Regions from separate parts of the Agrobacterium sp. 6Ca8 genome, predicted to be linked through region 2. Evidence: predicted binding sites of a transcription regulator. Region 2 holds the regulator's gene; each other region holds the start of a gene.

What was found. Region 2 encodes LexA, which represses DNA repair genes until DNA is damaged. Its sites were predicted from a motif close to TGTTCNNNNTGTGTTCNG; they were not measured.
Positions count from the first base shown of each region.
Region 1: ACZ5A6_RS13980 (2'-5' RNA ligase family protein) is a predicted target of LexA. The motif match lies at 3,107-3,124, and genes of this name have one in related genera.
Region 3: ACZ5A6_RS12255 (helicase-related protein) is a predicted target of LexA. The motif match lies at 2,030-2,047, and genes of this name have one in related genera.
Region 4: ruvC (crossover junction endodeoxyribonuclease RuvC) is a predicted target of LexA. The motif match lies at 2,254-2,271, and genes of this name have one in related genera.

Region 1 is NZ_AP026433.1:2,869,336-2,876,691, reverse strand. It holds gene ACZ5A6_RS14000 (TspO/MBR family protein) at 1-255, shown strand, start outside; gene ACZ5A6_RS13995 (PaaI family thioesterase) at 336-785, shown strand; gene ACZ5A6_RS13990 (5'-methylthioadenosine/S-adenosylhomocysteine nucleosidase) at 782-1,420, shown strand; gene guaA (glutamine-hydrolyzing GMP synthase) at 1,503-3,080, shown strand; gene ACZ5A6_RS13980 (2'-5' RNA ligase family protein) at 3,185-3,901, shown strand; gene ACZ5A6_RS13975 (hypothetical protein) at 3,962-4,129, opposite strand; gene ACZ5A6_RS13970 (ArsC family reductase) at 4,340-4,687, shown strand; gene ybaK (Cys-tRNA(Pro) deacylase) at 4,700-5,176, shown strand; gene ACZ5A6_RS13960 (aminopeptidase) at 5,264-6,502, shown strand; gene pecM (4-hydroxybenzaldehyde efflux transporter PecM) at 6,504-7,356, opposite strand, start outside.
Region 2 is NZ_AP026433.1:1,074,831-1,082,186, forward strand. It holds gene ACZ5A6_RS05350 (ComEC/Rec2 family competence protein) at 1-542, shown strand, start outside; gene ACZ5A6_RS05355 (glutathione S-transferase family protein) at 559-1,242, opposite strand; gene lexA (transcriptional repressor LexA) at 1,682-2,404, opposite strand; partial or broken gene ACZ5A6_RS05365 (VOC family protein) at 2,615-3,496, shown strand; gene kdsA (3-deoxy-8-phosphooctulonate synthase) at 3,496-4,341, shown strand; gene eno (phosphopyruvate hydratase) at 4,489-5,763, shown strand; gene ACZ5A6_RS05380 (FtsB family cell division protein) at 6,100-6,417, shown strand; gene pdhA (pyruvate dehydrogenase (acetyl-transferring) E1 component subunit alpha) at 6,571-7,356, shown strand, end outside.
Region 3 is NZ_AP026433.1:2,513,028-2,520,383, forward strand. It holds gene ACZ5A6_RS12255 (helicase-related protein) at 1-1,798, opposite strand, end outside; gene ACZ5A6_RS12260 (ubiquinone biosynthesis hydroxylase) at 2,260-3,474, opposite strand; gene tesB (acyl-CoA thioesterase II) at 3,561-4,445, shown strand; gene ACZ5A6_RS12270 (P-II family nitrogen regulator) at 4,657-5,007, shown strand; gene ACZ5A6_RS12275 (ammonium transporter) at 5,036-6,385, shown strand; gene ACZ5A6_RS12280 (DNA translocase FtsK) at 6,603-7,356, shown strand, end outside.
Region 4 is NZ_AP026434.1:202,665-210,020, reverse strand. It holds gene ruvB (Holliday junction branch migration DNA helicase RuvB) at 1-924, opposite strand, end outside; gene ruvA (Holliday junction branch migration protein RuvA) at 1,051-1,668, opposite strand; gene ruvC (crossover junction endodeoxyribonuclease RuvC) at 1,700-2,212, opposite strand; gene ACZ5A6_RS15115 (methyl-accepting chemotaxis protein) at 2,461-4,770, shown strand; gene ACZ5A6_RS15110 (LLM class flavin-dependent oxidoreductase) at 4,904-5,905, shown strand; gene ACZ5A6_RS15105 (YebC/PmpR family DNA-binding transcriptional regulator) at 5,958-6,704, opposite strand; gene ACZ5A6_RS15100 (pyridoxamine 5'-phosphate oxidase family protein) at 6,905-7,356, shown strand, end outside.

The DNA.
Region 1 (7,356 bases), 1.1 Mb from region 2:
GTGAGACCGGCGGGCACGCGCATGCGTCTCTGGTTCACGCAGCTGGTGCTGAATTTCCTGTGGTCGCCCATCTTTTTCGGCATGCAAAGCCCGACAGGCGCGCTCGTCATCATCGTGCCTATGCTGATCTGCATTCTGGCTTTCATTGCGCTCACCTATAGTCGCGACCGCATCTCCATGTGGCTTTTCGTGCCCTACGCCCTTTGGGTCGCCTTTGCCACGCTGCTGAATGCCAGCATCGCCGTGCTGAACTAATTGCTCCTGCGGCACTTGCCTTGCCTGCCGCCACACGCCATGTCAGTTTGCGGTGAGGACAAAAGCAGGCAGGTAAGCCAATGGAGATCACGGATCCCGGCGATTTTCGTCAGCGGATAGAAACAAGCTTTGCGCGGCAGGGTGTGGTGCAGGCAATCGGTGCGCAGATAAGCCGCATCGAACACCGTCTGGTGGAAATCGAGCTGCCGTTTCATGAAAAGCTGACACAGCAGCACGGCATATTGCATGCCGGTGTCATTGCCGCCGGCCTGGATACCGCGTGCACCTATGCCGCCTATACGATCATCGAGCCGGAAGCCTCGCTGCTGACAATCGAGTTCAAGGTCAACCTCATGTCGCCCGGGCGCGGCGAGCGGTTCCTGTTTCGTGGCGAAATCATCAAGCCGGGCAACAACCTGATCGTTGCCGATGGCCGCGCTTACGCCCTTTCCGACGGGCCGGCGAAGCTCATCGCCTCCATGACAGGCACGATGATGGTGGTAAAGGGCCGCGAGGATATTACCGGATGAGCTACCGGCTTTTGCATGTTGCAGACAAATCCATACTTTTCGTCATGGCGGCTTCCGCCGAATACGGCCCCCACCTGCAGGCGCGCATCGCGCCCTTGATGACCGGCGTCGGCCCGGTCGAGGCAGCGATTTCGGTCACGGCAATTCTTGCCGGTCTCGATGCGGCGGACCATCTGCCTGACCTTGTCGTTTCGCTCGGCTCCGCCGGCTCGCGGACGCTCGACCAGACTGGCATCTATCAGGCGATTTCTGTTGCCTATCGCGACATGGATGCCTCAGCCTTCGGTTTTGAAAAGGGTCGCACGCCGTTTCTCGATCTGCCGGCCGAGGTGGCCTTGCCCCTGCGCATACCCGATATTGCCGAGGCGCGGCTTTCCACGGGCGCCAACGTCGTCTCTGGTGCCGCCTATGGGTCGATCGATGCCGATATGGTGGAAATGGAAACCTATGCCGTGCTACGGGCCTGCCAGCGCTTCGGCGTGCCGCTCATCGGCCTGCGCGGTATTTCCGATGGCAGGGAAGATGTGAACCATGTGGACGACTGGACGGAATACCTGCATATCATCGATGAAAAGCTCGCAGACGCCGTCGACAGGCTTTGCCGCGCTATCGAAGACGGTGCGATCACCCTTTGAACCTCGCGATTTTAGTAAATTTCCGCTGTTAGATGCCCGCTTCCGGGTTGCCTAAAGCCGCCATTTTCTTTAAAGGCTCGCCATGACCCAGATAGCCCATCCCGACAGCATTCTCATCATCGATTTCGGCAGCCAGGTGACGCAGCTGATTGCGCGCCGCATCCGCGAAGCCGGGGTCTATTGCGAAATCCACCCGTTTCAGAATGCCGCAGAGGCGTTTGAGAAGCTCCAGCCCAAGGGCGTGATCTTCTCCGGCGGCCCCGCATCTGTAACGGCGGAAGGCAGCCCGCGTGCGCCGCAGGCGGTGTTCGACAGCAAGGTTCCGATCCTCGGCATCTGCTACGGCCAGCAGACGCTCTGCACCCAGCTTGGCGGCGTTGTCGAGGGCGGTCACGCGGCGGAATTCGGGCGCGCCGATATCGACATCAAAAAGGCAAGCCCTCTGTTCGACGGTTTCTGGGAACAGGGCAAGAGCTATCCCGTCTGGATGAGCCACGGCGACCGCGTGACGAAACTGCCGGAGGGTTTCGAGGTTATCGCAACCTCTGAGAACGCACCCTTCGCCATAGCTGCCGACGAGACACGCCACTATTACACCACCATGTTCCACCCGGAAGTGGTGCATACGCCAGATGGTGGCAAGCTGCTCTCCAACTTCGTGCACAAGATCGTCGGTCTTAAATCCGATTGGACGATGGCAGCCTATCGCGCCGAGATGATCCGCAAGATCCGCGATCAGGTCGGCACCGGGCGCGTGCTCTGCGCACTCTCCGGCGGCGTCGATTCCTCGGTTGCGGCGATCCTCATCCATGAGGCGATCGGTGACCAGCTGACCTGCGTTTACGTTGATCATGGCCTGATGCGGCTTGGCGAAAGCGAGCAGGTCGTCGGCATGTTCCGCGATCATTACAATATTCCGCTGGTACATGTGGATGCCGCAGACATGTTCCTGGGCCAGCTTTCTGGCGTCTCCGACCCGGAAGTGAAGCGCAAGACTATCGGCCGTTTGTTCATCGAGGTCTTCGAGGCGGAAGCTGCCAAGATCGCAGCAGACGGCAAGGGTGCTCCGAATTTCCTCGCGCAGGGCACGCTTTACCCTGACGTCATCGAGAGCGTTTCTTTCTCCGGCGGTCCTTCCGTCACCATCAAGAGCCACCACAATGTCGGTGGCCTTCCCGAGCGCATGAACATGCAACTGGTGGAGCCGCTGCGCGAGCTCTTCAAGGACGAGGTGCGTGCGCTTGGCCGTGAACTTGGCCTGCCGGATAGCTTCATCGGGCGCCATCCCTTCCCCGGCCCGGGTCTGGCGATCCGTTGCCCCGGTGCGGTCACCCGCGAGAAGCTCGATATTCTGCGCAAGGCAGATGCGATCTATCTCGACGAAATCCGCAAGGCGGGTCTTTACGACACCATCTGGCAGGCCTTCGCAGTGCTCCTGCCGGTGCAGACCGTGGGCGTCATGGGTGACTACCGCACCTATGACTTCGTCTGTGCGCTCCGCGCTGTGACCTCCGTGGATGGCATGACGGCGGATTTCTACCCCTACGACATGAATTTCCTCGGCCGCGCCGCGACCCGCATCATCAACGAAGTCCGCGGCATCAACCGTGTCGTCTATGACGTGACGAGCAAGCCGCCCGGCACGATCGAGTGGGAATAAAACGAAGGCGGAGCAATTCCGCCTTTTGTTCCTCTTTTGTTCTTTATTTTATCACCGCGCAATGATAGGTTTCCGGCCTTGGTATAAGGCTGTGGAGCATCGTCATGGAGTGCGAGTTGGCGGACGAAAGAGCCTTAAGGCAGCTTTGTTTTGATGGGCTGGAGCCGCAGAAAATACGGCGCATCAATCCGCGCTTTCGAAACAAGCTCCTGCTACTGCTGAAGCCACCACGGCAATTGGCGGAAAGAATTTTTGTCGATGCGTCGCATCATGCCATGGGTCGGACAACCCGCGAGGCATATCCCGCCGAGCTTCTGCACATAACCCTGCTGTGTTTGGGATGTTTCGAGACAATCCCTCACGGACTGACAAGCAGGCTGAAGGCAGCAATGGGTGCTGTAAACGCGCGGCCTGTTCCGGTCACCCTGGACGGAAGCGCGCTTTTCGGCAGTCGCAATAGTCTGGTGCTGCGAAACGGTGGTGATCTGCCGGAGATCAACGCTCTGGTGAAGCTGCTGCAACGCGCGCTTCGACAGGCAAACCTTCCCTATATCGCGGCACCATCCTTCACGCCGCATATCACGATGATTTATGGCTGTGGGAAGATAGAGCCGATGCCGGCCGGAAAACCCTATAGCTGGCTTGCGGGTAATTTCGAGCTTGTTTTCAGCCATAATGGCGAAACGCGACATGAGTCCCTTGGACGCTTCGCACTCTCCGCAAAAGCAGATCGTTATGAGCCGCTCGAAAGCCAGCTGCATTTACCGGATAAACTGATCGGTCCGAGAAAACGGCCGAACCGAAAGCAGGCGGAACGCTAAGGCCCGCCAACATATACGCACGAGCGAGGCGATGTCGCCTCGCTGCAAACGATAATCAGCTTAGAGCTGAACCTTGTCGAAAGCCTTGCCGTCGATGCCAAGCGCTTCGAGGTCGGCGCGGGCCGGCTTGCGATGCGCGCGAACAGCGGCCGAAACCGAAAGTGCGGCACCGAGAACGGCGAAAGTTTCGCCAAAGAAGTTACGCGATGTCTTTGCAACCTGACGCATTTTTCTCTCCATCTTTGATGCCCAGATAATGGGCATTTTTGGCCGCTGCTACAACTCATGATGTAGCAGGGAAGCCATGCAGCTTTGCTCGCGCTCGTTTGAATGTCAGACACTGCATTTTTGCATGGCTAGAATTCCGTGCTTCAGGCTGCGGGTTGAATACGGCGCATTATTTGTTATGCCGGAAGTTCAAGACAAAGAGGCGGCAACATGACGGTCACCATTTACGGCATCAAGAACTGCGACACGATGAAAAAGGCCAGAAGCTGGCTGGAAGCCAACGGTGTCGACTATTCTTTCCATGACTACAAGACGGCCGGCATCGACCAGGCTCATCTCGAAACATGGTGCGATGCCGCGGGCTGGGAAACGGTTCTGAACCGGGCCGGCACCACCTTCAAAAAACTGGACGATAGCCAGAAAGCCGATCTTACCCGCGAAAAGGCCATTGGCCTGATGCTGGAGCAGCCCTCCATGATCAAGCGACCGGTACTGGAGGTAAAGGAGACGATAACCGTCGGTTTCAAGCCGGAAACCTATCAGTCCCTCTTTGCGTGAGCGCAGGCCACCATGTCCAAGACAACCCGCGCTACGCAGATGCTAACCAAGGCCGGTGTGAACTTCACCACAGTTACCTATGACTACGACCCGAATGCCGACCGGATCGGCCTGCAGGCGGCCGAAGCTATCGGCGAACCGCCACATCTGGTTCTGAAAACACTGATGGCCGAGCTGGATGGCAAGCCGGTCTGCGTCGTCGTCCCGTCCGACCGGGAAGTGAGTATGAAGAAGCTCGCCTCTGCCTTCGGGGGGAAATCTGCCAGCATGATGAAGCCCGCCGATGCGGAGCGGGCAACCGGTTATCATGTGGGCGGCATCAGCCCTTTTGGACAGAAGAAACAGGTTCCGACCGCCATAGAGGCTGGGGCCATGACCCATTCCTATGTCTACATGAATGGTGGCCAGCGCGGTTTGCAGGTAAGGCTTTCCCCCGGCGACGCGCAGGCGGCGCTGAAAGCCGTTGTCGCACCTTTGGTGGCCGATTGACATCTCGACACAGCTTTGAAAGCATTTGGCTTTCGAAGCGAATGGGCTATGGTCGGCGCCTCCGATTGAAATATACGAAGGCAGATCATGACTGTTTCCCCCATCGATCCCGTCAAACTCGAGAAACTGGCTGAAGTCGCCGTCAAGGTCGGCCTGCAATTGCAGAAGGATCAGGATCTGGTGATCACCGCTCCGCTGGCGGCGTTGCCGCTGGTGCGGTTTTTGACCAAACACGCCTATCTTGCCGGCGGCGGGCTGGTCACCACCTTCTATTCCGACGAAGAAACCACGCTTTCCCGCTACCGCCACGCCAGCGACGCCAATTTCGACCGGGCTTCCGGCTGGCTCTATGACGGCATGGCCAAGGCCTATGCCAATGGCGCGGCGCGGCTTGCGATTGCCGGCGACAACCCCATGCTGCTGGCCGAACAGGATCCCGCCAAGGTGGCGCGCGCCAACAAGGCCAATTCCACGGCCTATAAGCCGGCGCTTGAGAAGATTTCCAACTTCGATATCAACTGGAACATCATCTCCTATCCAAACCCGTCCTGGGCAAAACAGGTCTTTCCCGGCGTGACGGAAGACGAAGCGGTTCGCAAGCTCGCGGACGCCATCTTCGCCGCTTCGCGTGTAGATCTCGCCGATCCGGTCGCGGCATGGGCGGAGCATAACGCCAATCTCGCCAAGCGTTCGGCATGGCTGAACGGTGAACGTTTCCCGTCGCTGCATTTCACCGGTCCCGGCACGGACGTGAAAATCGGCCTGGCGGACGGCCACGAATGGCATGGGGGCGCCTCCACCGCCAAGAACGGTGTCACCTGCAACCCGAACATTCCGACGGAAGAAGTGTTTACCACGCCGCATGCGCTGCGCGTGGATGGCTACGTGTCCAGCACCAAGCCGCTTTCACATCAGGGAACGCTGATCGACGATATCCAGGTGAAGTTCGAAGGCGGCCGCATCGTGGAAGCCAAGGCTTCGAAGGGCGAAGCCGTGCTGAACAAGGTGCTCGATACCGACGAGGGTGCGCGGCGTCTGGGTGAAGTGGCGCTGGTGCCGCATTCCTCGCCGATTTCGGCAAGTGGCATCCTGTTCTACAACACGCTGTTCGACGAAAACGCCTCCTGCCACATCGCGCTCGGCCAATGCTATTCGAAATGCTTCGTTGATGGTGCTTCGTTGTCGCAGGACCAGATCAAGGCGCAAGGCGGCAATTCCAGCCTGATCCACATCGACTGGATGATCGGTTCCGACAAGGTGGATATCGATGGCGTGAAGCCGGATGGCTCCACAGTTCCGGTGATGCGCAAGGGCGAATGGGCCTGAGCTATTTCGGCAGCTGGCTCCGCTGACTGAGCCAGATGCTGAAAAGCACTGCAACGAAGCCGACGATTTGCGCTGGCGTGAGGCTTTGGCCGAGCGCCAGCCAGCCGAGCAGGGTCGCAACGACGGGGCTTAGGAAACCGAGCGAGGCTGCAGCCGAGGGTTCGATGCGGGCGAGACCCCGGAACCACAGGAAATAGGTCAAGGCGGCACCAATAATGCCGAGATAGGCCATACCGAGAATATTGGCCGCGGTAGGTGCAGGCTGGGCCGGTTCCAGTAAATATGCGACCGGCAGAAGCAGAATGCCTCCAGCCGTCAATTGCCAGGCCGTAAAGGTGAGGTTCGACACCGGCGGTCGCCATTTGCGGGTGAGCACGGTTCCAAAGGCCATGGATACGGCGCCTGCAAGACCCGCAGCCACGCCGACGGCATCCAGCGCGGCAGCACCCGGCGCCAAAACCAGAAGTGCGACGCCTAAAATACCCAGAAGACCAGCGACAATGGCCAGCGGCCGGACCGGAGCGGCGAGAAACAGCCGCGAAAGGCCGATGACGATCAGGGGTTGGATCGCACCCACAGTCGCAGCCACTCCACCCGGCAGCCGGTAAGCCGAAACGAAAAGCATCGCCCAGAAAAACGAGAAATTCAGCGCACCTAGAATAAGGCTGCGAGACCACCAGATGCCCTCCGGTAGTTTTCTGACCAGAAGCAGCAGCAATATGCCGGCCGGCAAGGCGCGCAGCATCGCAACATGGAATGGATATCCATGCGGCAGGAATTCGGTGGTGACGAAGTAGGTCGTCCCCCAGATGGCGGGGGCAAGTGCCGTCACCAGCACATCGGCGGCATAGGTG
Region 2 (7,356 bases):
GGCAAAGGGCGCTGCTGCTGCCGGAAAAAACCGTGCCGCCGGGTTTTATAAATGGCGAGAGCACGGCAAATACTGCTGGTTCTGACTCGAGATCGAAACTGTCGCCCAAAGACATGGCTGTGGTGGTACGCGAGATGACGGCGGCGCTCAAAGACGCCAAAGCTGGCGTCTTCACCTGCAGGAAAGACATATGGTGCGTAGCGAGCGCCGCGAGCGGAGAATGGATCGTCGTTCTGGAAGATGGCCGCTTCGCCGGAAAAGCCTGCGATATTGCCGATATCGTCGTTGTTTCCCGCAGAACCTCTTTTTCGCAGTGCCGCTCGGGTGCACTCCTGCTCAGCCGTGACATCTTGCGGCGTCTCGGTTCTGTGGAAATAGATTTTGCTGACAAGAGGGAGGAGGGTGTGGCGAGCGGGCTGCGCGCCGCAATCGCCGGAACGGACAGGCCCTGGAGCCAGCACCGTTATTACGACTGGAAAAGCGGACGTTTCGACCGTGATCTGCCGCAGCCCATCATCCGGCTGCTGGCGGCGTCGCAATGACTGCCGCCAGCATGGATCAACGGGTCTTGGCGCGCAAATCTTCAGTCAATTCGCCGATCTCGCCAACTTCCTCTTCATGACCAGCGTCGCGCCAGCTCTCCTTCAAACCGGCCTCGTACCATTCTTGCATGGCAGGCAGGGTGAGCAGCCGGTCGCAATAGGCTTTCGCTGCTGGCGAAAGATCCGCACTGCCATAGGTCTGGAAACGGAATGCAACCGGGCAGAAGAAAGCATCGACCGCCGTGAACTTTTGACCGGCAAGATATGGCCCGCCGAATTTTGTGAGACCCTCGCTCCACAACGCATCGATCCGCTTTATATCGGCTTTAAGCCCGGCATCGCCGCCCCTGGGTTTGACCCGAATGCCCACCGACATGGGATAGAGATTGCGCAGCGAGGAAAAGCCGGCATGCATCTCACTTGCGGCCGAACGCGACCAGGCCCTGGCATGCTTGTCGCTTGCCCAGACACCCTGGTGTCTTTCAGCAAGATATTCGACGATCGAAAGCGTTTCCCAAACCGTCATACCCTCATCGACCAGGCAGGGCACCTTGCCCGTCGGCGAAAAGGAGGAGAAGGAGACGCCTTCGCCGAACGGAATGAGCTTTTCATCAAAGGCGATACCGAGCGTGCGCATCAATACCCACGGCCGTAGCGACCATGAAGAATAGTTCTTGTTGGCTATATAAAGATCGTACATGGCGTATCTCCCGGATATGACGCGTATTTCTACACCTGCCAAGCGTTCACGGAATATCGAAAATTATCCATGGCTCCCATAAACGCCGTTGATGAATGGTGATGTGGGGTCGCCGAGAGCGCGCCTTGCGATAAGTCACCCTTTGGTGACGACTAAAACTGACTGCGCAACACGACAGAACAACGTCGCTAAAAAACAGCGGATGTGATCGCTTCGACAATTACAGCGAGCAGCCCATTCGCTACCACGCCTGTAGCGAAACCGAAGCATCTTTATGGAGCAGGAACTCAGTTTAGAAAGGGCAACGCGCATAGGCTGAATGGCGCATATGTTCGTGCACCCGCAAAAGCACGCCACGTTTGGAAACAGCCAAACCCGATATAGGCGCCATCTTCACGATGACGCCTATCGTAAAGCGAATACGTTCGGTTCGATAAGATCAATGGTAGCGGCGGATCAGCCCAACCAGCTTGCCCTGAATTTTCACCCGGTCGGGCCCGAAGATACGGGTCTCATAGGCTGGGTTTGCCGCCTCGAGCGCAATGGAGGCTCCCTTGCGGCGGAAGCGCTTCAGCGTGGCTTCTTCGTCATCCACCAGAGCCACAACGATATCCCCGGGATTGGCAGTGTTGCCGTTGCGGATGATGACTGTGTCGCCGTCGAAAATGCCGGCCTCGATCATCGAATCACCCTTGACCTCAAGCGCGTAATGTTCGCCCGTGCCAAGCATGTCTACTGGCACTGCCACATCATGGGTGTTGTTCTGTATGGCGGAAATCGGCACGCCCGCAGCGATGCGGCCCATGACCGGCACGGTGACAGCCCCGCCCAGATCATTGGCCGGCGTCTTGGGGGCAGGGGCCGGTTCCGGCGTCTTGGGCTTGCCAAGGCTGCCTTCGATAACGCTTGGCGAAAAGCCGCGCTGCGGCCTTGCACCCGGCGTATAAGCCTCGGGCAGCTTGATGACTTCCAGCGCCCGAGCTCTATTCGGTAGCCGACGAATGAACCCGCGCTCTTCGAGAGCGGTTATCAGGCGGTGGATGCCGGATTTCGAAGCAAGATCGAGTGCGTCCTTCATTTCATCGAAGGAGGGCGGCACGCCGGACTCTTTCATTCGTTCATGAATGAAGAGAAGCAATTCCTGCTGTTTGCGCGTGAGCATGAGGAAAACACCCTTTAGAATCGTAGTGGAAGTCGCGAAACAAATACAGAACGAACACTATATGTTCCATATGTGTTCTGCAATCCCCTAAAATTTCGTGAAGGTGCCATCTGTTGCTGTGATGATTTGCCTCATAGCACGCAATTGTGCTTTTGTGCGGTCGAAACCGTCCCGGCATGCTCCGGGCGGAAGGCCAGCAGGATACATGTCATGACGAAACCCTATAGCGTTGACCATCTCGTTTTGCCCGTGGAAGTCATAGGCGTCTCCGTGAAGCGCCTCGTCAGTCTTGGCTTTACGGTTGCGCCGGAGGCTCTGCATCCTTTCGGCACCCAAAATGCCTGCGTATTTTTCGCCGATGGCACCTATCTGGAGCCGCTCGCAATTGCTGATCCGGCTAAATATAATGCCTCAATAGAGAGGGGTGATGTGTTCACCGGCAGGGATGTGGCCTTCCGGCAACGGGACGGGCAGGAGGGTTTTTCGGCTCTTGTCGCCAGGACTGAAGACGCCTTGGTTGACCATGAGCGGTTTCGGGCAGCCGGCCTTTCGGCGGGCGATGTTTTCGAGTTTTCGCGGCCTGTTCGGATGCCGGATGGCTCGCAAGGCGAGGCGGCGTTCCGGCTTGCTTTTGCGGCAAGCGGGGCGGCCGCGGATTTCTTTTTGTTCAGTTGTCAACGGCTTTAAGCCCTTCCGGGCGATCGCACCATGCTGGAGCGCCACGCCAATGGTGTCACCGGCCTCAGTGAAATCGTCCTGTTTTCCGGCGGCAATATGGAGGTGGCGGGCCTGATCGAGACAGTGTTTGCCTGTGAAGACAAAAGGTCTCCGGGCGGTGATATGGTTTTTGCGACCGGCAATGCCAGCATCAGATTGACCGGAAAACCGCCTTTCGGCGGGCAGGCCCTGAATGCTCAGGACGGCAACGAAGGAGGATTGCGCGGCGCGGGCATCGTCTTTTCGTCACACGATCTTGCCGTGACAGAGGCGGTGCTTGCTGCTAATGGCGTGTCCTGCGCAAAAGCGGACGGCCGTCTGGTGGTGCCCGCGGCACCCGGTCAGGGCGTTGCCTTCGCCTTCGAGGAAAAATGATGAGCGTTACGAACAATCTTAAAGTCACTGCCGGCGACGGCGCCAGCAAGGTTTCCTTCTCGAATACCGAGCGGTTTTCGCTGATTGCCGGTCCGTGCCAGATGGAAAGCCGCGAACATGCCTTCATGATCGCTGGCGTCCTGAAGGAGCTTTGCGACAAGCTGGGAATAGGGCTTGTCTACAAGTCCTCTTTCGACAAGGCGAACCGCACTTCGCTTTCCGGAAAACGCGGCATCGGCCTGGATAACGCGATGCAGGTTTTTGCCGATCTCAAGAAGGAATTCGGTTTTCCTGTTCTGACCGACATCCACACGGAAGAGCAATGCGCCGTCGTTTCCGAGGTGGTGGACGTGCTGCAGATTCCGGCGTTCCTCAGCCGCCAGACCGATCTTCTCGTTGCTGCCGCCAAGACCGGCCGCGTCATCAACGTCAAGAAAGGCCAGTTTCTGGCGCCCTGGGACATGAAGAACGTGCTTGCCAAGCTTAATGAGAGCGGCAATCCTAATGTGATGTTGTGCGAGCGCGGCGCGTCCTTCGGTTACAACACGCTGGTTTCCGACATGCGCTCGTTGCCGATCATGGCAGCGCTCGGCGCACCTGTCGTGTTCGATGCCACCCATTCGGTGCAGCAACCGGGCGGGCAGGGCGGTTCCACCGGCGGACAGCGCGAATTCGTCGAGACTTTGGCGCGTGCGGCCGTTGCGGTTGGCGTGGCTGGTCTCTTCATCGAGACCCATGAGGATCCGGACAATGCGCCGTCAGACGGCCCTAACATGGTCCACCTGAAGGACATGCCGAAACTGCTCGAAAAGCTTCTGGCTTTCGACGCGATTACGAAAGCCTGATCGGCTGACCGTTACAGCGGGCACTTTTGTGCCAATCGATTTTAATGGCGGGCGGGCTGTTTCCGCCGTCCGCCGTCATTGTAATTTCTTCGCCATCGTCTAAGACAGGCGACGGAAAATATCTGTTCCATTCCCAAGGGAGAGACCATGACTGCCATTACCGATATCATCGCGCGCGAAATTCTCGACAGCCGCGGCAATCCGACCGTTGAAGTCGACGTTTATCTCGAAGACGGCTCCATGGGCCGTGCCGCCGTTCCCTCCGGCGCCTCCACCGGCGCGCATGAGGCGGTTGAGCTGCGCGATGGCGGCAAGCGTTATCTCGGCAAGGGCGTGGAAAAGGCGGTCGAAGCCGTCAATACGGAAATCTTCGACGCGATTGGCGGTTTCGACGCTGAAAACCAGATCCAGATCGACCAGATGATGATCGCGCTCGACGGCACGCCGAACAAGTCGCGCATCGGCGCCAACGCCATCCTCGGCGTGTCGCTCGCCGTTGCGAAGGCTGCCGCTGAAGCCTCCGGCCTGCCGCTTTACCGTTATGTCGGCGGCCCGAACGCGCATCTGCTGCCGGTTCCGATGATGAACATCATCAACGGCGGCGCGCATGCCGATAACCCCATCGACTTCCAGGAATTCATGATCCTGCCGGTCGGCGCAGAAAATATTCGCGAAGCCGTGCGCATGGGCTCCGAAGTCTTCCATACGCTGAAAAAAGAACTGTCCGCACAGGGCCACAACACCAATGTCGGCGATGAGGGCGGTTTTGCACCGGGTCTCGAAAGCGCGCCGGCAGCACTCGATTTCATCATGAAGTCGATCGAAAAGGCTGGCTACCGTCCGGGCGACGACATGTTCATCGGTCTCGACTGTGCGGCGACCGAATTCTTCAAGAACGGCAATTACGTTTATGAAGGCGAAGGCAAGACCCGTTCGCCGATCGAGCAGGCCGAATACCTGGCCGAGCTCGTGGCGAAATATCCGATCATCTCCGTCGAAGACGGCATGGCTGAAGACGACTGGGATGGCTGGAAGGCGCTGACCGATCTCATTGGCAACAAGTGCCAGCTGGTGGGCGACGATCTTTTCGTCACCAACTCCGCCCGCCTTCGCGACGGTATCAAGATGGGTGTCGCCAACTCCATCCTCGTCAAGGTCAACCAGATCGGTTCGCTTTCCGAGACGCTGGACGCAGTCGAAACCGCGCACAAGGCAGGTTACACCGCCGTCATGTCGCACCGTTCGGGCGAAACGGAAGATTCCACCATCGCCGATCTCGCGGTCGCAACCAACTGCGGTCAGATCAAGACCGGCTCGCTTGCCCGTTCCGACCGGCTCGCAAAGTACAACCAGCTTATCCGCATTGAAGAGATGCTGGGCCCGCAGGCTGCTTACGCCGGCCGTTCGATCCTGCGCGGATAATCCGCGTTCGGGTTTCGCGAGATGGCCCGCCGCCTGGCGGGCCAGTATCAGGGATGGGCGGTTTATCCGCACTGCTCACTCCCGAGTTGATCCGGGGTTCAGTCAGCCCAGGTCCCTGGGTTGAAAGGACTCTTTTCACGGCGAAGACGCGCTGTGGCTTGATGCCGGATCACGCTCGGCATAACGAACTCTCTCTGATATCGTCGTCATTATTAGCCCGCCTCTGGCGGGCTTTTTTGCGTCTATCAGCCACGCGGAATTTAAGGTCAACGGATAGTTAAACAATCCGCATTAGTCTCGAGACTCACATTATGCGTTTTAAGGCTTCTCTCCGGCATGTGGACCAGACATCATAAAAAGAGACGATTCGGCCGTTTGATCGTTCCGGCCATTACGATCGCTTTTCTTTCCTATTTCGGGTATCATTCCATCCACGGCGACTTCGGCCTTCAGGCGACGGAGCGGCTGGAGCGGCAGCGTATTGCCAGAACGGCAGAGCTTGCCAAGCTGACGCAGGCGCGCGTTGCGCTGGAGCGGCAGGTCGAATTATTGAGCGACGGTTCTCTCGAACGTGACATGATTGACGAGATTTCCCGTTATCAGTTGAATATGTCCCGTACGGACGAAATTGTCATCATGAATACCTACTTCTAATTAACCGAAATCAAGTTAATTAATGATTTGTGATTTATTCACAGCACTTTAGCGTGAATATGTGCCATGCGTTTAAAGCATTGCTGCATGGCATTTTCTTGCATATGGTACGCGCCAATCTATCCATTCAAACGGCAACTCAGGGAGGGATGAATGGCGCCGCGAAAAACCGCGTCCGTATCCGGCCGAAAGACAACGGCAAAGGCTGCAGGCGAATTCACCGGTAAGAACAGCCCGGACTTTTCGAAGGAAGAAGAGCTTCACGCCTATCGTGAGATGCTTCTCATCCGTCGCTTCGAGGAAAAGGCCGGCCAGCTTTACGGCATGGGCTTCATCGGTGGTTTCTGTCACCTCTACATCGGTCAGGAAGCCGTTGTTGTCGGCATGCAGATGTCTCAGAAGGAAGGCGATCAGGTCATCACCGCTTACCGTGACCACGGCCATATGTTGGCTCTGGGCATGAGCGCGCGTGGCGTCATGGCCGAATTGACCGGTCGCAAGGGCGGCCTGTCGAAAGGCAAGGGCGGCTCGATGCACATGTTCTCCAAGGAGAAGCATTTCTACGGCGGTCACGGCATCGTCGGTGCGCAGGTTTCGCTCGGAACCGGTCTTGCCTTCGCCAATAAATATCGCGGCAATGACAATGTCTCCGTGACATATTTCGGTGACGGCGCCGCCAACCAGGGTCAGGTCTACGAGAGCTTCAACATGGCCGCTCTCTGGAAACTGCCGATCATCTATATCGTTGAAAACAACCGTTACGCCATGGGCACCTCGACCGCCCGCGCCACCGCCCAGTCGAACTATTCGCTGCGCGGCCAGTCCTTCGGCATTCCCGGCATCCAGGTGGATGGCATGGATGTGCGCGCCGTAAAGGCCGCCGCCGATCAGGCGCTGGAACATTGCCGCTCCGGCAAGGGTCCGATCATTCTGGAAATG
Region 3 (7,356 bases), 1.4 Mb from region 2:
CGCGCGCCAGCGCATGATCGCGGGCATTGCCGCTCAACTGCTCGTCGGCAAAGAGGATCACGCGCGGCTTCATGATATTGTCGCCTGCCGAAAGGCGGGCCACCGGTTCGCCCAACCAGCGAACCAGACCATCGGAGCTCAAAGCGAGATCACCGTTTCCGCTGGCGTGCAGACGCGCGGCACGCGCCTCGTATTCGAGCGCGAGCGCCTTCTGCGCAGCAGCCTGCACGGCCTTCTGATCCGGCCCTTCCATTCCCGGCACCGGCGTGAACCGGAACCCGGCCAACTGGCCGACGTGATGTCCTTCTACGAAGACATCACCATTTACACTGATTTCAGCTTCAAGCATCGCATTCTCTCTCAGGCGCCTCATGAGCACAGATGTCCTGCGATCAACAAAGCGTTTCGTCAACCTTTCATGTAGAGCATCGGACAATCGATCTTCGATTTCCCGCGTCTTTTCTTGCCAGTGTGTCGGATCGGCAAGCCATCCTGGGCGGTTCGATACATAAGTCCATGTTCTGATCTGCGCAATCCTTGCAGACAAGGTATCGATCTCTCCATCGGTACGATCGGCGCGGCGCACCTGTTCGCCCATGAAATCTTCGTTCACCGTGCCACGTTTTACCAGATCGAAATAGAGCGTTGAGATCAGATCAGCATGTTGAGCGGGCGCAATGCGGCGATAATCCGGAAGCGCGCAGGCCTCCCAGAGTTTTTCCACCCGCGCCTCCGTCGTCGCCACGTCGATGATTTCAGGGTAGCGCGACAGATATTCGAGCGCCTGCTGGTCGATCGCCGGCAAGGCCCGTGACAGTCCCTGGATCGCCGGGGCGGCTTCGAGGCTCAGACGCAGATTGGTGATGGAGGAAAAATCGAAATTTTTCGTCCGCCATTGCAGCACCTTCACCGAGTCGAACTGATGGGTTTCGATACGCTCCACCAACTCGTCGTCAAATGGATCAACGCGCCCCGTCACGCCAAAGGTGCCATCGCGAAGATGGCGGCCGGCGCGGCCGGCGATCTGGCCGATCTCGCCCGGATTGAGATTGCGGAACTGATAGCCGTCGAACTTGCGGTCCTGCGCAAAGGCGACATGATCGACATCAAGGTTGAGGCCCATGCCGATGGCATCCGTCGCCACGAGATATTCGACGTCGCCGGACTGGTAGAGCCCCACCTGCGCGTTGCGCGTACGCGGCGAAAGCGCGCCCATCACAACGGCTGCGCCACCACGCTGGCGGCGCACCAGCTCGGCAATGGCATAGACCTCTTCCGCCGAAAAGGCGACGATTGCCGTGCGTTGCGGCAGGCGGGTTATCTTCTTCTGGCCCGCATAAAAAAGCTGTGACAGGCGCGGACGTTCGACCACGGTAATTCCCGGCAGCAGCTTTTCGAGGATCGGACGCATCGTGCCCGCACCCAGAAGCAGCGTTTCCTCCCGCCCGCGCAGATGCAGCACGCGGTCGGTAAAGATATGCCCGCGCTCCAGATCACCGGCCAGCTGCACTTCATCGATGGCGACGAATGCGGCCGTTGTCTCGCGCGGCATGGCTTCCACCGTGCAGACGGAATATTTGGCTTTAGGAGGGGCGATCTTTTCTTCGCCGGTTATCAGCGCCACATTCGGCGCGCCCACCTTTTCGACAAGACGGGTATAGACCTCACGCGCCAGAAGGCGCAGCGGAAGGCCGATGACACCGTTGCCATGTGCCACCATGCGCTCGATGGCGTAATGGGTCTTGCCGGTATTGGTGGGGCCGAGAACGGCCGTGACACCGCGGCCGCTCAGGATCATGGGGCGAAAATTCAACGTACTATCCGTGAATCGACTTCATCTGCTTGCTGTACCGCCCGCCATTCACTGATACGGGCCGCACACGCAACACACATGGCAACGCCCGCCGACAAAGGCAATAGGCCTTGTCCGCAAAGTGGTAACAGGTCCTTCCCCGCCGGAATTTTCCTTTTTGATTCAGATACTTGAAATATTAAAAAGAATCCGGCGAAACCGGAATCGATTCGGATACGGAACAGTCTGCGAACGAATCAAATACGAATCGCTGACTCCAATGGATTCAGCTTTTGTTCTCCGCAACATCTGGTTGGCAGATGCCTGCCCTATACCAGATTGTGAATCCGGGTAAGTCCTTGTCCGGATTCAGCTTTGCGGCACCGGCTTCCGGCGGAAAATACCGGAATCGACTGTCAAGCGGCAATCGCTGAAAAGCCGCTCCGGCACAGGCAGGAACGGCAGTATCAGAGCGCCTCGCCGGCAAGCAGGCGCGGCGCGCCCGCATCTGTCGTACCGGCAGCCTGACCGATGAAATAGGATTGCAGACCCGGCAAACGATCGACCACACCCAGACCGAAATCACGCATGACGCGAATGGGACCAACATCATTGGAGAAAAGCCGGTTCAGCACATCCGTCGTCACACCCATCCGCAACGTGTCGAAACGCCGCCAGGACTGGTAACGATCGAGAACGTTGAGAGAGCCGATATCAAGGCCGAGACGGTCGGCCTCGACCACGGTTTCGGCCAGTGCCGCAACATCCTTGAAGCCGAGATTGAGGCCCTGACCGGAAATAGGGTGAATTCCATGCGCCGCATCGCCGGCAAGTGCAAAACGTGGCGCGACGAAGGAACGCGCCAGCGTCAAGCCCAGTGGAAAGGCGCGACGGGGACCGACGGGACGGACCGGACCGAGCTTGTGGCCGAACCGGCGTTCAAGTTCCTCCTCGAACATCAGATCGTCGGCAGCAACCAGCCTGTCGGCATCGGCCGTACGTTCGGTCCAGACAAGCGAGGAGCGGTTCCCTTTCAAGGGAAGCACGGCGAAAGGCCCCGACGGCAGAAAATGTTCCTCCGCGCAGCCCTCATGCGGCCGCTCGTGTTCAACGGTGGTGACGATCCCGGACTGATCGTAATTCCAGTGCACGGTTTTTATTCCTGCCATATCCCGCAAAGCCGAGCGGACCCCATCGCAGGCTATGAGCAGTCGCGCCTCAAGCGACGAGCCGTCGGAAAGTGAAATAGCCGTCGATTGCGGGCCGGCGGAAAAGCCGGAAACACTGAGACCATGGCGGATTTCGACGCCGAGGCGCTCACACAGGCCTCGCAGCGCACCCACCATCGCGACATTCGGGACCATATGAGCGAAGGGCCTGCCCTCCTCCACCGCGCCGTCGAATGTCAAAAACACCGGGCGAACCGGATCGGCGGTCTTCGAATCGGTGACGATCATCTTGTGGATCGGCTGGGCCTCCGGCTCGATCTCGTTCCATACGCCGAAAACGTCGAGCATGCGCGTGGCCGCCGCGATAATGGCGGAGGCGCGGACGTCCTTCTTCCAGACATCCTCGGGAGCGGCTTCAACCACCTGCACATTAAGATGTCCGGCTGCCTGCTTAATTGCGACAGCAACGGAAAGGCCGACATAACCGCCGCCTGCCACCACCACGTCCAGCATCGCGCTTCTCCTCAAATCTTGTGCACGCATCATCGGCGCACTATAGACCATGTGACGTCTTCCTACAGCCGGAGCAGGCCGAAAAAATGTCGCATCCCTCGCAAACGTCAGATCCGATGGCCAATCTGATCTCCACACTCGATCTCGAGAAGCTGGAAGAAAACCTGTTTCGGGGTGAAAGCCCGCAAATCGGCTGGCAGCGCGTTTTCGGCGGCCAGGTCATCGCGCAGGCATTGATCGCAGCTCAACGAACCGTGGATGACGACCGTTTCGTTCATTCACTGCATTCCTATTTCATGCGCCCCGGCGACCCGCTGGTGCCCATCCTCTACCAGGTGGAACGCATTCGCGACGGTGCAAGCTTCTGCACCCGGCGCGTGGTCGCCATCCAGCATGGCAAGGCGATCTTTTCCATGTCGGCGTCATTCCAGATCGTCGAGGACGGCTTCGATCATCAGATAAAAATGCCGGATGTGACGCCGCCCGAAAGGCTGATGAGTGAAGATGAGATGCAGGCGGCCTTCCTCGCCAACGCACCCGCTTCGATCCGCAAATACTGGAGCAACAAGCGCCCGATAGAGATCCGGCCGGTTTCGCTGACCCACTATATTTCGAAGGAAAAGCTGGAACCGCAGCAGGATATCTGGGTTCGCGCTGTCGGCGATGTGCCGGACGATCCACGTTTCCAGTCAGCCATTCTCGCTTATCTCTCGGATATGACGTTGCTCGACACGTCGCTCTATGCCCACGGAACGACAATCTTCGATCCGGCCATTCAGGTGGCGAGCCTCGATCACGCCATGTGGTTCCACCGTCCCTGCCGGCTGGACGACTGGCTGCTCTACACGCAAGACAGCCCCAGCGCCTCGGGAGCACGCGGTTTGACCCGTGGCAATATTTTCACCAGACAGGGTGAACTGATCGCCTCCGTCGCACAGGAAGGTTTGATCCGCAAAAGGGCAAATGCTTAAATAATGCGCTTTTTTAAAAAATCGCACATTTAATAGACGAAAATTGCGCCACCCAATGCCCGTTTTTCAGACGCCTGTCATATAATTACTATATTTCAATAACTTAGAGGCCGCATCAAAACTGGCACGCCCCTTGAATGTATGTCCGTAGTCGCTGTTACTGATCTGCCAGCGCGAGGAGAGTCGGCTCCGTGCCGAGGACAAACAAAGGATGGGAAACCAGATGAAAATTGTGATGGCCATTATCAAGCCGTTCAAGCTGGATGAAGTGCGCGAAGCGCTCACCGGCGTCGGCATCCAAGGCCTGACCGTGACCGAGGTAAAGGGTTACGGACGCCAGAAGGGACATACCGAGATTTATCGCGGCACGGAATATGCGGTGAGCTTTCTTCCCAAACTGAAGATCGAGATCGCGGTTGCATCAGACGTCGTCGACAAGGCTGTCGAGGCAATCGCGTCGGCTGCAAAAACCGGGCAGATCGGTGACGGCAAGATCTTCGTCTACTCTATCGAACAGGCCGTGCGCATCCGTACCGGCGAAACCAACACAGAAGCGCTTTGAAGCACGGCTGACAGGGAGTTTTCTAGCTATGCAACTCAACAAGTTTTCAACGCTCGGCAAACTGGGTGCCGGTGTGGCAGCCCTGATGGCCCCGGCAATCGCCTTTGCGCAGGATGCCGCGCCGGCAGTAGCAGCGGCGGCCCCCGTTCCGGAAAAAGCCGATACCGCATTCATGTATGTCGCGACGATCCTCGTGCTTTTCATGATCATTCCGGGTCTCGCCCTGTTTTATGGCGGCCTCGTGCGCACCAAGAACATGCTCTCCGTTCTCATGCAGTGCACGGTCATCGGCGCGGTCATGATGCTCGTCTGGGTAATCTACGGTTACTCCTTCGCCTTCGGCGGCGGCACCGGCCCGTATTTCGGCGGTTTCGGCAAGCTGTTTCTGTCCGGCGTTTCGCTTGACAGCACCTCGGCAACCTTCTCCCAGGGCGTCGTGATCTACGAATACACCTTCATCGCCTTCCAGATGACCTTTGCGGCCATCACGCCCGCGCTGATCATCGGTGCATTTGCGGAACGCGTGAAGTTCTCGGCAGTCATCCTGTTCACCATCCTGTGGGCCACCTTCGTGTACTTCCCGATCGCTCACATGGTCTGGGACGCGAACGGCCTGATCTTCGGCATGGGCGCACTCGACTTCGCCGGCGGCACCGTCGTTCACATCAATGCCGGTATCGCCGGTCTGATCGGCGCGATCATGGTCGGCAAGCGTACCGGCTTCGGCAAGGACATGATGGCCCCGCACTCCATGACGCTGACGCTGGTTGGCGCAGCCATGCTGTGGTTCGGCTGGTTCGGCTTCAACGCCGGCTCCAACCTCGAAGCATCTGGCGGTGCGGTTCTTGCAACCATGAACACCTTCCTCGCCACTGCAGCAGCCATCGTTTCCTGGTCGCTGGTTGAAAGCTTCACCCGCGGCAAGGCTTCCATGCTGGGCGCAGCTTCGGGCATGATCGCCGGCCTCGTCGCCGTAACGCCTGCGGCCGGTTCTGTTGGACCCATGGGCGCTATCGTTCTCGGCCTCATCGTCTCGCCGATCTGCTACTTCTTCGTCTCGGTTGTGAAGAACAAGTTCGGCTACGACGACACAGCTGACGTCTTCGGTGTCCACGGCATCGGCGGCATCATCGGCGCCCTCGGCACCGGCATTTTCACGTCGCCGCTGCTTGGCGGCACGGGCAAGGCGGACTTCTCCATCTCCTCGCAGCTCTGGACGCAGTTCGTTGCCGTCGCCATCACCATCGTATGGTGCGCAGTCGTCTCGGCAATCCTCTACAAGATCGTCGACGTGATCGTTGGTCTGCGGGTTCCGGTCGAAGCGGAACGCGAAGGTCTCGACCTTGCGACCCACGGCGAAGCCGCCTACCACTCCTGATATCCGGGAAAAGGGGTTCTCCATCCCCTCTCCCAAAAGAAGGCCCGCTTCGGCGGGCCTTTTCTTTGCCGCAAATCCGGAAGCGGCTTTTAAAAAACCGCATGGTTAACACGACATTAACCAGCAAGCTGTTAGTTTTCCCTGTCAATCCGGGATCTGGTCAACTGCCGGATCTTGCCGAAACCACAAAAACTACGGGTTCAGGGACATGGGCAGAATGAATTCTCCGACATTCGACGGTCGTCACACGCGTTTCGTGCTGACGGCGTTTTTCGTGCGGCAGGTCATGGCTCTTGCCGGTTTTGCCTTGCTTGCCACGATTGCGCTGGGGATTACCGCACTTGCCACATGGAACGTGGCGGACCCGAGCCTGTCCTATGCAACAGGCAACCAACCCACCAATCTTCTCGGTTACGGCGGCGCAATCTTCGCCGATATCGTGATGCAGTTCCTCGGCCTTTCCGCAATCATCGCGCTTTTGCCGGTGATTGCCTGGGCGATCGCCCTGATCGCCGGTCGCAAGTTCAACCGGATACCCGCCCGCCTCGTCGCCTGGATCGCCGGCGCCATCGTCTGCGCCGCCTCGCTCGGCTGTTTTCCCGCGCCCGTGACATGGCCGCTGCCGAACGGCATCGGTGGCGTCATCGGCGATATGATCCTGCGCTTCCCTGCTCTCTTCATCGGCGCTTACCCCACCGGCACGATTGCGACGGTGCTGGGCGCTATATTCGCTGCTCCCGCCGCCTTGATGATGCTGTTTGCCGCCGGTCTCGTGGGACGCCCGGAAGATGACCTGGAACAGGAGGAACGCGCGCCGGTCGCAAACAAGGCCCGTGCCACCCGTCAGGTCGAGGAAGAAGACGATGACGAGGGCGAAGGTTTCTTCGCCAATATTCTCGCCTTCGGCGCAATCGCACATTATTGGTACATCTCGCAGGCCCGCCTTCGCCGCCTGTTCGGCCTGAAGTCGA
Region 4 (7,356 bases), on a different replicon from region 2:
GAAACCCTGCTGGATCATGTAGGGTTCTATGATGTCTTCGATCGCATCACGCGGCTCCGACAAGCCAGCGGCGATGGTCTCGATACCAACAGGGCCGCCGCCGAAATTGACCGCGATCATGGTCAGATAGCGCATGTCCAGCTGATCGAGACCCATTTTGTCGACAAGCAACCGCGTCAGTGCTTCGTCGGCAATCTCACGGGTGACGGCTTCCGCCCGTGCCACCTCAGCGAAATCGCGAACCCGGCGCAAGAGCCGTCCGGCGATGCGCGGCGTGCCGCGTGCACGCCTTGCTATCTCGCGTGCGCCATCGTCGGTCATGTTCAGACCCATCAGCCGCGCGCCGCGCCGAACGATCAGTTCCAGCTCGTCGACAGTGTAGAAGGCCAGACGGACAGGAATGCCGAAGCGGTCGCGCAGCGGCGTTGTCAGCAAACCAAGACGCGTGGTCGCGGCAACGAGGGTGAACTTGGAAAGATCGATCTTCACCGAGCGGGCCGCAGGCCCCTCACCGATGATGAGGTCGAGCTGGAAATCCTCCATCGCCGGATAGAGAATTTCCTCGACTGCCGGGTTGAGACGATGGATTTCATCGATGAAGAGCACATCGCGCTCCTCGAGATTGGTCAAAAGTGCGGCAAGGTCGCCAGCTTTGGCGATCACTGGTCCGGAGGTGGACTTGAAGTTGACGCCAAGCTCCTTGGCCATGATCTGCGCCAGCGTGGTTTTGCCGAGACCGGGAGGCCCGACGAACAACACATGGTCCAGCGCCTCGCCACGGTTCTTTGCCGCCTCGATAAACACCTTGAGATTGGCGCGAGCCTCGGCCTGGCCGGTAAAATCGTCCAGCGACTGCGGGCGCATTGTGGTGTCGATATCTTCACCGCGCTTGTCCGCCGAAATCAGTCTGTCCGCATCGCTCATAGAGGGCATTCCATTGTTCTAAACCAATTCAAGAGATGGTCTTCGCCGCTATATCACGACTGTCGCACGAAGGCGCTTCACGAAATTCAGCATCGCACCCGGCTTCGTTCGCTTGCTGCGCGCAGCTTAGCGTGAAAGTTCGCGCAGGCCGAGCCGGATGAGTTTGGCACTGTCGCCGCCCTCCCCGCCGTTCTTCAGCGCGGCCGCAACGGCATTTGCGGCCTGATCGCGTGAATAGCCGAGATTGGTGAGCGCCGACACGGCATCCGCCACCGGCGCGGAGGCGACACCCTCGCCAAGTTCCTGCTTGAGCCCGATGGAAGCCGAAGCTTCTCCTGCAAAGGCAGGCGCCTTGTTGCGAAGCTCGGTAACGAGGCGCACCGCCACCTTCGGCCCTACGCCCGGCGCACGTGAAATCATCACCTTGTCCTGCAGCGCTATCGCATTGGCGAGTTCAGAAGGCGACAGGGTAGACAAGACGGCCAGCGCCACTTTCGAACCGACCCCCTGCACACTCTGGAGCAAATTGAACCATTCCCGCTCAAGTGCCGACAAAAAGCCGAACAGCCTCAACTGGTCTTCGCGCACATAGGTTTCGATGAAGAGGACGACCGCTTCACCAGCGGAACCTATTTTTGAGAGTGTGCGCGCCGAGCAATAGGCGACGTAACAAACGCCGTGCACATCCACCAGCACGTAATCCGTGCCGATTTCCTCGATGGTGCCTTTAAGTTTTCCGATCATGATGCCGCCCGCTGCAATGAGACTTCAATATTCAACCGGCTGCCAATAGCCGCGCCATCCTGTCGCCGCCGCGATTATGGGCGTGGCAGATTGCGATCGCCAAGGCGTCCGCCGCATCGTTACCCTTGAATTCTGCTTTCGGCATCAGGATTTTCAGCATCATGTGGATTTGCTGCTTTTCGCCGTGCCCAACACCTATGACGGCTTTTTTGACCGCGTTCGGCGCATATTCGAAAACAGGCAACCCTGCCCGCGCCGGAACCAGCATGGCAATGCCGCGCGCCTGACCGAGCTTCAGCGTGGCGACAGCATCCTTGTTCACGAACGTCTGCTCCACCGCCGCCTCATCGGGCTGATAGCTGTGAACGGTATCCGCCAGCCCATCATGCAGCTGGCACAGGCGGGAGGCGAGATCCATATCACCATCCGATGTCACCGTGCCAGAAGCGACAAACCGAAGGCTGTTGCCGAAGGTTTCGATGACACCCCATCCGGTGCGCCGCAACCCGGGGTCGATACCGATGATTCGAATCGTCTTTTGCATAAGCCACCCTATCTTTTCGGCTGCGACCCTGCCAGCGATAAGTGAACAAAACGACAACATTGATCAAATTTGCAGTGCAGCATTTACCTCTGCTTAAACCGCGTACCGCATTGTTCCCGCACAAAATCAAAAAAGGGGAGCTGCGGACATGATGATCCGCAGCGCAATATTTTCGCCATATCAGCCATCCGGTGGCGCCATCAATGCATGGTGCGGGAAGTGATACGGCATTGAGGGCTGCATCGGCCATGCTGAACCGTTTTCATTCCATATCCACCAAAGTGCTCGTGATTTTCCTTGCGCTGATGACGATCTCGACCGGGGCTCTCACGCTTCTCGGCTATCAAAGCAGCAGCGGCGTTCTCGAGGAACAGGCGTCGAAATCCATGGAGAGCATTCTCGTCTTCAGGGGCGATATGCTGCAGGAACGCCTTGAGCAGCTTGAAACGCAGGCGGATTCCATCGCCAAGATCGAATCCCTGCAAATGGCGGTAGTTTCCATGCGCAGCGGCTGGGGCACCGTGCAGAAGAGTTCCGGCGACGCAAAAGCGGAACTGCAACGCGTCTTCGTCAAGGAGAACCCCTACGGCGAAAAAGAAAAGCTCATCAAGCCCGAAAATCCGAGCGGCTTTTATTATTCCACCCATGAAAAAACCCAGACGGATATCGGCGGCTACCTCAAGGGAACCCCATTCAGCGATGTTCTCTTCATCGATCCGGCCGGCACGGTTTATTACTCCTATCTGAAAGGACCGGCTTTCGGGGAAACCGTCACGGGGGGCGCCTGGGCGGAAAGCGGCCTTGGGGCTGCTTTTGCGCGCGGAGCCACCAACGCAGGAAAAGCCGTGAACGACGTGGCGCAGACGAGTTTCTCCGGCCTGCGCGTCGACGCCGCGACCAAAGAGGCCGGCATCTATTTCGGCATTCCGGTAGTCAAATTCGGTGCGTTCAAGGGCATCGTTCTCTTCCGCGTCAAACAAGAGGTCTTCAGCCAGATCCTCGCGAAAGGCATCTCCGCCGGCAGCTCCGAACAATCCGCGATCGTTTCCGCCGATGGCAAGGTTCTGGGCGTGGACGGAAACGGGCTCGTCAGCCTTAATCCGGCAATCTATGGCTTCCATGCACAAGCACTCAATACGTCCGGTATGACGATTGCCAAGATCAACCGTCCGGACGGCGAAGCCAATGCCTATGCCCGCGCCTTTTCGTTTGCCGGTGAAAAATACCTCGCGGTGGAAAGCATGTTGCGCAGCGAGTTGAACGCCGGTTCCATTTCGATTGCCGGCACGCTAGCCGTCATCGGCCTTTGCGTTCTGGCAGCCATGTGCGCGGCAACCGCCTTTTTTGCACGGCGCCTGTTCGCACCGCTGGAGAAGCTGGCCGGGCTGACCGGCGAAGTGGCGGCAGGCCGTCTCGATGCCGAGATCGGCAATCAGGACCGCAAGGACGAGATCGGCCGCATGGCGCGCGCGCTTGGCAGTTTCCGCGAAAAACTCATTTTGCAGCGGGAAATGGAAGCGACCACGTCTCGCACGCGCGAGGAAGCCGAAACGGCACGCCGCGCACATCTTGCGGAACGAGAGGCCGAGGCCGGCACGCTGCAAATGGTCGTGCATTCTCTTGACGAAGGGCTGGATCGACTGGCAAACGGCAATCTCGCCTATCGCATTGAGACTGTCTTCCCAGACGATCTTGAAAGTCTGCGCCACAACTTCAATACGGCGCTTGCAAGGCTCAGCGAGACCATGCAGGCCATCGGCGGCAATTCCGCCGCCGTTCGCGGCGGCTCGGAGGAAATGCGGGTAGGTGCAGACCAGCTCGCTGAGCGCACTGAACGGCAGGCCGCCTCCATTACCGAGACGGCAAGCGCCATCAAGGCAATCACCGAAGCCGTCCGCGACCAGATCGAACGCGCCGAACAGGCAACACGGATCGCCCGCGACGCCAGTACGCAGGCCACTGCGTCCAGCCACGTCATGGAGCAGACCATCGCCGCCATGGAAGCGATCCAGACGTCGTCACGCCAGATCAACCAGATCATCGGCGTTATCGATGAAATCGCCTTCCAGACCAACCTTCTCGCCCTGAACGCAGGTGTGGAAGCCGCGCGTGCGGGCGAGGCCGGCAAGGGTTTTGCCGTTGTGGCGCAGGAGGTGCGCGAGCTGGCACAACGCTCGGCCGCCGCCGCAAAAGAAATCACCAGCCTGCTGAAGCGCTCCACCGACGAGGTTTCCACCGGCGTGGCACTGGTCGAAAAGGCGGGGGCCTCGCTAACCGGCATCGGCAAGCACGTGCAGACCATCAGTTCCCGCATTGAAGAAATCATGGAATCCACCCGCGAGGAGGCGCATACGCTTGCGGAAATCAACAGCACCGTCACCAGCCTCGACACCATGACGCAGCAAAACGCCGCGATGGTGGAGGAGACGACGGCGGCCATTCATAATCTCGCTTCCGAGGCGGGCGAGATGGACGGCAGGCTCGGACAATTCGTGCTCGCTTCCGACCGGCAACCTCCAGAACATCGCGAAACCCGGCAATTCCGTCGAGCGGGCTAAAAAAATGGAAAAGGGGCCTCTTTCGAGGCCCCAATTTTTTTGAACCATCCTTCAATTCTGCGCGACTTCTATGGTAAATCGGGACACGCGCCTTACATCCGCATCAAAGACAGAATTTGTGTAGGAGCGTTGGATGATCCCCTTTTCCATTCTCGACCTTTCGCCAATCGGCGAAGGCGAGAGCGTCAGCCAGGCGCTTGAAAATTCTCGCCGCATGGCGATCAAGGCTGAAGACCACGGTTACAACCGCATCTGGCTTGCGGAGCACCATGGCATGCCTGGTATTGCGAGCGCAGCCACATCGCTCGTGATCGCCCATGTTGGTGCCGCCACGAAACATATTCGCGTCGGTTCAGGCGGCATCATGCTGCCTAACCACTCCCCGCTCGTCATTGCCGAACAATTCGGCACGCTGGCGGCACTGTTGCCTGGCCGGGTCGATCTCGGACTTGGCCGCGCGCCGGGAACCGATATGCGGACGGCAAGGGCGCTGCGCCGCAATCTTGATGCCGGTGCGGAGAACTTCCCGCACGACATCATCGAGCTCCAGCAGTACCTTGGCCAGCCCCAGCAGGATCAGGCGATCCTTGCCGTGCCCGGCATGAATTCGCACGTGCCGCTCTGGTTGCTTGGCTCAAGCACCTATAGCGCGCATCTGGCAGCGGCACTCGGCCTGCCCTATTCCTTTGCGTCGCATTTTGCGCCTGACATGCTGATGGAGGCGATCCATATCTATCGCGAGCGCTTCCAGCCCTCTGCGACGCTGGACAAGCCCTATGTGATGGTTGGAGTGATGGGAGTCGGCGCCGATACCGACGAGGAAGCGCAATATCTCTTCACCTCGTCACAGCAGCAATTCGTCAACCTGCGCCGCAATGTACGCGTCCCGTTCCCCAAGCCGGTTCACAGCATGGACGACCACTGGAACGAGATGGAGCGTTTTTCGGTGGAACATACCTTGCGTTTCGCCGCCGTCGGCTCGCCTGAAACAATCGGACGCCACCTCGACGGCTTCCTCGCCGAAACGCAGGCCGACGAACTGATCGTCTCGATGCCGATCCACAATATCGAAAAACGGCTGCGATCCGTGGAGATCTTCGCCGATGTGCGGACCTCCATCAGGAAGGCCGCCTAAACAAAAAGCCCCGGAGCGATGACGCTGCCGGGGCTTTTTTTAGTCTGAACCGTCAGGCGGAAAGCTTGGCGAGAATTTCTTCCGAAACTTCGAAGTTGGAATAGACGCTCTGCACGTCGTCATCGTCTTCGAGATTGTCGATGAGCTTCATCAGCGACTGCGCCTTTTCCTCATCCACCGGCACCGTGTTCTGCGGCTTCCAGATGGCCTTGACGCTTTCAGCTTCGCCGAGCACGCCTTCCAGCGCCTTGGAAACCTCGTTCATCGCCTCGAAACCGCAGATGATGGTGTGACCGTCCTCAGAAGATTCGACATCGTCGGCACCAGCTTCGATAGCCGCTTCCATGACCTTGTCGGCATCGCCGACTTCGGCCTTGTAAGTGATCTCACCGACGCGGTCGAAGGAGAAGGAAACCGATCCGGTTTCGCCGAGTGCGCCACCAGCCTTGGTGAAGATGGAGCGGACGTTGGAGGCGGTGCGGTTGCGGTTGTCGGTCAAGGCCTCGACGACGACCGCGACGCCACCCGGGCCGTAACCCTCGTAACGGACCTCATCGTAGTTTTCGCTGTCTGCACCGGAAGCTTTCTTGATCGCGCGCTCGATATTGTCCTTCGGCATGGACTGGGCCTTGGCGTTCTGAATTGCCAGGCGCAGGCGCGCGTTCATGTTCGGGTCGGGCATGCCCGCCTTTGCCGCAACGGTGATTTCACGCGCAAGCTTGGAAAACATTTTGGACCGAACGGAGTCCTGCTTGCCCTTGCGGTGCATGATGTTCTTGAACTGTGAATGACCAGCCATGGAAAACCTGATTGTCTTAATTTGGAGATTGCGGGCCTTATAAGTGCGATATGCCCGCCGTTCAAGCCCGCAAGCGCTTTCTCTTGGCCGCAAGAATATAAGGAACTGATTTATCCGCTTTTCGTTTTGACAATGAAAGCGGAAGAGCGGGACATTTTTCACCCTCCCGGTCGCCGCAGCAAACCCAACGGAGGAAACACATGGTCAGCCTGACTGAAGCAAGAGAAAACCCTGCCCGCCAGCTCTGGGATGAGGTCAATTCGGTCCATGCCGGCATGCTTGGCCTCGAGGGCCTGCACAATCATATGCAGCCGATGGCACCGCACGCCGACCCCAAGACCAACACGATCTGGTTTTTCTCCAAGAAAGACACCGATCTCGTCAAAACGCTGAAGCCGGGTTCGCGGGCGCATTTTTGTGTCGTCGGCAAGGACCATGATTATCACGCCTGCCTCTCGGGTGTGCTCGAGGCGCGCGACGACAGGACAAAGATCGAAGAATACTGGAACTCCGTAACCGCAGCCTGGTACGAGCACGGTAAGAGCGATCCGCAACTGACGATGCTGGCGCTGCATGTTGACGACGCGGAAATCTGGGCCTCGACTGACAGCACGCTAAAATTCGGCTGGGAAATCGCCAAGGCCAATATGTC